DNA from 2 places in the Limnobaculum parvum genome. Region 2 is predicted to be linked to the other one. Evidence: predicted binding sites of a transcription regulator. Region 2 holds the regulator's gene; the other holds the start of a gene.
The links. The regulator PurR, encoded in region 2, represses purine synthesis genes. The targets are predictions, from matches to a motif close to CANGCAAACGTTTGCNTG.

Region 1: purM (phosphoribosylformylglycinamidine cyclo-ligase) is a predicted target of PurR. The motif match lies at 1,896-1,913, and genes of this name have one in related genera.

The regions. Positions count from the first base shown of each region.
Region 1 is NZ_CP029185.2:1,028,631-1,031,818, reverse strand. Features, by position in the region: gene HYN51_RS03925 (uracil-xanthine permease family protein) at 1-557, opposite strand, end outside; gene upp (uracil phosphoribosyltransferase) at 1,015-1,641, opposite strand; gene purM (phosphoribosylformylglycinamidine cyclo-ligase) at 1,973-3,010, shown strand; gene purN (phosphoribosylglycinamide formyltransferase) at 3,010-3,188, shown strand, end outside.
Region 2 is NZ_CP029185.2:1,630,228-1,633,415, reverse strand. Features, by position in the region: gene HYN51_RS06655 (YniB family protein) at 1-196, opposite strand, end outside; gene cydH (cytochrome bd-I oxidase subunit CydH) at 382-471, opposite strand; gene purR (HTH-type transcriptional repressor PurR) at 767-1,783, shown strand; gene HYN51_RS06640 (hypothetical protein) at 2,024-2,500, shown strand; gene htpX (protease HtpX) at 2,564-3,188, opposite strand, start outside.

The DNA of each region.
Region 1 (3,188 bases), 600 kb from region 2:
AAACGGAAAATACCTTTAGCCCAAACGGCGACCAGTAACGTGGTCAACAGCGACAGCATTGAAATGAACAGCGCAGTACGGTAATCCCCCAGAATCACTGAACCACCATCACCACTTTTGCCTAATGCCATGTTGACCGCTGCTGGTGCCAACGTCAGGCCAATAATCGCAATCATTGGGCCGGTAACCACCGGTGGCAGCAGCCTTTCAATAATGTGCGAACCACGCAGCTTAATCAGCCCACCAAAAATCATGTACATCACGCCAGCAGCAAACAATCCCCCCATGGTGGCAGGTATCCCCCAGGTTTGAACGCCGTAGCTGATAGGAACAATAAAGGCAAAAGACGACGCCAGAAATACAGGCACCTTACCTTTAGTACAGAGTTGGAACAGCAAGGTACCGAAGCCTGCGGTAAACAGCGCTACGTTGGTATCTAACCCTGTGATCAGCGGTACCAGTACTAACGCACCAAATGCCACAAACAGCATTTGAGCTCCCACCAGAACGTTCTGCCAGGTAGGTGGCTGTGCGCCGGTCATTGACGGCTGTTGCATAAAATAAACCTCTAATTTGAAATGATGTTGTTATCCGGCACTGCTACACATTGATACTGGTGCCGCTCGTCTTGCCTGTAACCAATTTCTTATGACTTATATAACTACTACAGGCTAATTTTTTTAGCCTGATAACACCCGGACGCTAAGTAAAGACACCATACGATTAGCCAACTCGCATCCATAAATATGGGCGATCGTGTCGCCCATATTTATCTGTCTATGACTCAGCCATTCAGAGCGCCGCCACAATAGAGCGATGCCCACTGACCTGATCTCTAATTGGATATCTTGTTGGTGATGTCATTCAGCGAAATTTTTATCATAATCAAACGGGTACCGGCTACTGATGCTCCACCCTAATTATCAGAGGTAGAGTAGGTAGCGCAATCAACGCCGGCCCCGGCAACAACATCCTTGTTATCTCTCAGTTTACTGACTATTTACAGTTTACTGACTATTTAGTACCGAAGATCTTATCACCGGCATCACCCAGCCCCGGAATGATGTAACCTTTCTCGTTTAAGCCCTGATCGATAGAGGCGGTGTATAGCTCAATGTCCGGATGCGCTTTCTCTAATGCGGCAACGCCTTCAGGAGCCGCAACCAACACCAAGACTTTAATTGACTGACAGCCTGCTTTTTTCAGTAAATCGATGGTTGCAATCATCGAGCCGCCTGTTGCCAACATGGGGTCAACTACCAGAGCCATGCGCTCTTCAATATTGGAAACCAACTTTTGGAAATAAGGAACTGGCTGTAAGGTTTCTTCATCACGATACACACCAACGACGCTGATACGTGCGCTTGGAACGTGCTCCAATACGCCTTCCATCATGCCAAGACCAGCACGCAGAATCGGCACTACGGTGATTTTTTTACCTTTGATTTGCTCGATTTCTACCGGGCCATTCCAGCCATTGATGGTAACTTTTTCAGTTTCTAAATCTGCTGTTGCTTCGTAGGTTAGTAAACTACCAACCTCTGAGGCTAATTCACGAAAACGTTTAGTGCTGATATCTTCTTCACGCATCAGGCCTAACTTATGTTTAACCAGTGGATGCTTAACTACAACGATCTTCATTTATTCCTCTCCCATATCGCGGATGGTGCACTGTCGCTCTCAAAAAAATCGGCAAATTATACCTGATAATGTGAGAGCCGTGACAAAGAAATGCATGATTCTGATCATGATAGGCTATAGATTGTGCTAATACTGTTAACAGAGCGCTGTTTTTTCCAATTAATCATTGGCGGTGATAAAACATCACCCCAAGCATAAGGAAATTCAAACTCAGACGATAGCAAAATGAGTTTATAAGTCAGCGATAAAAACCATAGGCAAACGTTTGCTATAACTGATAGAATGCCAGCGTTTCTGTTCAATATCACCTATCTCCATGGGGAACCCCGCAGTGACCGATAAAACTTCTCTAAGCTACAAAGACGCTGGTGTTGACATTGATGCTGGTAACGCTTTAGTCGATAGAATCAAAGGTGTCGTAAAACAAACCCGTCGTCCTGAAGTTATGGGTGGACTCGGAGGGTTTGGCGCACTTTGCGCACTGCCCCAAAAATACCGTGAACCGATTCTGGTTTCAGGTACCGACGGTGTCGGCACCAAACTTCAATTAGCTATGGACTTAAAGCGCCACGATACTATCGGTATCGATTTGGTTGCCATGTGTGTTAATGACCTGATTGTTCAGGGTGCAGAGCCGCTGTTTTTCCTCGACTATTACGCCACAGGCAAGCTGGATGTCGATACCGCTGCCCGTGTGGTCACCGGCATTGGCGAAGGCTGTAAGCAATCTGGCTGCGCGCTGGTCGGCGGTGAAACTGCCGAAATGCCCGGCATGTATCAGGGTGAAGATTATGACGTGGCCGGTTTTTGCGTTGGCGTGGTAGAAAAATCCGAAATCATTGACGGCAGCAAAGTCTCTGCGGGTGATACCCTGATAGCCTTAGCCTCTAGCGGCCCGCACTCCAACGGCTACTCACTGGTACGTAAAATTCTTGAAGTCAGCAAAACCGATCCACAGGCGACCATGCTAGCCGGTAAATCACTGGCAGACCATTTGCTAACACCAACCAAAATTTATGTAAAATCCATTTTACAAATGCTGGAGCAGATCGACGTTCACGCTATCGCCCACATTACCGGCGGTGGCTTCTGGGAAAATATTCCGCGCGTCTTACCGCAAGGTACTCAGGCAGCGATCGACGAGTCCAGTTGGCAATGGCCAGAAGTCTTTAACTGGTTACAACAGGCAGGTAACGTCAGTCGCCATGAAATGTACCGGACCTTTAACTGCGGCGTCGGTATGGTGATTGCCCTGCCGGAAGCTCAGGCGAATGCCGCCATCACACAATTACAATCTACCGGTGAAATTGCGTGGAAAATCGGCACTATCAAAGCGTCTACGTCTGATGAGCAGGTGGTTATCGGCTAATGAAAACTATTGTTGTTCTAATCTCCGGTAGCGGCTCTAATCTTCAGGCCCTCATTGATGCCTGTGATAATGAGCAAATTAACGGAACCATCAGTGCGGTGTTCAGCAATGTTCCCGAAGCTTATGGATTGGTACGGGCACAGCAATCTGGCATTGTTACGGAAGTGGTTGAGCCCAA
Region 2 (3,188 bases):
AGGTGTACTGACGAACAATTTTGATAATGACCTGCAGAAAATCCATAATCGTCGCTGTCATTTCTTGCATGTTAGCTTTAGGTACAACCAGATACTTCAGCACAGAGATAATTGTTGAAATGAATGCCGGAATAAAAATAACGATCCCTGCAATACGTTTAATCAACGCAACTGTACTGGCCTGTTGGTGAGTCATTCTGCCTCCATGTTGAAACACCGATTTTTTATCAAATCAATTACAAAAAAAATCATGTTCCAGTTTAAAGGAACATAATCTGACAATTTCCAAGAAAAGTGATACTCCATTGACCAGCAACGATACTTAACACCCATCAGGAAGTATAAAGCTCGATACATATAATGAACCGAGCTTTTAATATATTAGTGTGTTACCGCAATCAAGCTATAAGTAACGATAACAAATAGAGCAAAAACTACTGTGCTTAACGCCCATTTTAATTCAGCAGACATTCTTTTTCCTTTACATAAACGTGATTAGACACGGAATCATTGTAAGGCGCTTAACAAAAATGTATACCCAAAAGCGATTTTTCCATGATATCTCTTGGACTTTTGTATCAGATACGCCAAAATCCACCGCTTGTTATCACTGAAAGGCATATGTGCCACCAGCAGTGATGGTTAAAGGAATTCTACACCGTTTTGCTTTTAATGTGTAATGTGTTGGTTATCACTAAAAGCAAACGTTAACATATCAGCTTACACTGTACTTGATACCAGTATAAGCTCAGGAGTGCTCTGTTTCATGGCAACTATAAAAGATGTGGCTAAACACGCGGGGGTTTCAACGACCACGGTCTCCCACGTTATTAATAAAACGCGTTTTGTCGCCGAAGATACTAAAACAGCCGTCTGGGCGGCCATTAAAGAGCTTAGCTATTCACCCAGCGCCGTTGCCCGTAGTCTTAAGGTGAATAACACCAAAACCATTGGCCTGCTGGCAACCGCCAGCGGTTCACCGTATTTTGCTGAAGTTATCCAAGCAGTGGAAGAAGCCTGTTATAAAAAAGGCTATACGCTGATTCTGTGCAACACGCAAAACGATTTAGAAAAACAGCAGGCTTATCTTGCTATGTTGGCACAAAAACGGGTTGATGGCCTGTTAGTGATGTGTTCTGAGTATCATCCCCCACTACTTTCGCTTCTGGAAAATTATCACGCCATTCCCATGATGGTGATGGACTGGAATAAACACAAAGGCTTTACTGATAATATTGAAGATAACGGTTTTCATGGCGGTTATCTGGCTGCTCGTTACCTGATAGAGCGAGGACATCGCGAAATCTCAACGATAACGGGTCAATTAAATGAATTTACCGGCCGTGAGCGCCATAAAGGTTTTCTCCATGCCTTGAAAGAAGCCCATATCGATATCCTCCCTGAGTGGATTATCGAGGCGGACTTTCAACCACAGGCAGGCTACGATGGCATGGTATCGCTTATCAATCTGAAGAAGCGCCCTACTGCGTTATTCTGCGGCGGAGATGTCATCGCGATGGGTGCGTTATGTGCTGCCGGAGATATGGGGGTTCGTGTACCAGAAGATATTTCGGTTATTGGCTATGACAATATTCGCCATACCCGTTTCTATAATCCACCGCTAACCACCATTCAACAGCCTAAAGAGAGCTTGGCTGTCATGGCGTTAGATATGTTATTAGATCGGATTATCAATAAGCGCGAAGCGTCCCACTCCATTGAACTACATCCTGAACTGATTGAACGAAAATCCGTGACTGATGGCCCCTATCTGAAGAAATAGTCATCGCTGAACTTTGCTCCAGAATCAATCATCATCATTTGTAATGGTTTTGGAGCTAGTTCTCCCCAAGTTTTCAGTCAGTTATCCTCCCTCGGTCCCGATAACATACCGGCTAGTTTGATTCAGCTTGGATATCGACCTATATTTTAATAGATATGTTATCAGGTACAGGATTTAAATCCCCCATTCAGAGTCTAATAAAAACATACATGCAGGCTTTGAATCACAAGTGGTCATATTATGATATTTTCAACATTGCCCTATCGTTTTCGTCCCCTGCTTTCTGGGATCCTTTTTGCCACTATTGGTATGACATTATCTGCCTGCGCTTTTATGCCCCCTCATGTTGCGATGAGTTCCATTGAGCTTAGCGTGACGGATAAAGCCAATGATGGTAAGCCATTAAATGTCGATTTTGTTGCTGTTCGCAGCGAGAAACTGGTGCAAAAGATTGAAGCTCTCACGGCCAGTCAGTGGTTTGAGCAGAAACAACAGATACTAAAAGAGAACCCCGGCAATTTGATAGTATGGCCGGTGAAAATGTTGCCCGGTTCGCAAATCACCGTGAAAGATGTCCCCATCTCCGGAAAACCGGCTGACTCTCTGATTCTGTTTGCCGGGTATAAGAGTAAAGGTGCTCATCGCTTAGTGCTGAATGATATTCGCCATCCTAAGTTGGAATTACGGGATGATGATGTATATCTGTTCGATGATTAAAAGAGGGTTAAAACACAGGGAGCCACAAGGCTCCCTGTTTCATCATAAATACTCAATGCTCTATTACTTCAGGTAGCTACCTGCACGTAATGCTTCGATACGCTTGTCTAACGGTGGATGGGACAAAAACAGCTCACTAAAGGTTTTTGACTTACCGTTGATGCAAAATGCCGTCATGGTAGAGCTTTCCTGCGGCTCATGACTGGTTTTCAAGCGCTGCAGTGCTGCAATCATCTTCTCTTTACCAACCAGATTAGCCGAGCCAGCATCCGCCTTAAACTCTCGATGACGAGAGAACCACATAGTAATGATGCTGGCTAAAATACCGAATACCAGTTCCAGTACCATAGAAACGGCAAAATAGATCATGGAGTTACCCGACGAACTTTCGTTACCGCGATTCATAAAGCCTGCTGCTACCTGAGCAATCAAACGTGAAGCAAAAATTACGAAGGTGTTTACCACACCTTGAATCAGGGTCATGGTAACCATATCACCGTTAGCAACATGGCTAATCTCATGAGCCAGAACCGCTTCAGCTTCATCACGACTCATGTTTTGTAATAAACCTGTACTAACGGCAACCAAAGATGCGTTTCGTCTGGCTCCCGTTGCAAATGCGTTAATGTCGGGTGCCTGATAAATGGCAACCTGTGGCATTGCAATACCCGCCTGTTGTGACTGATGT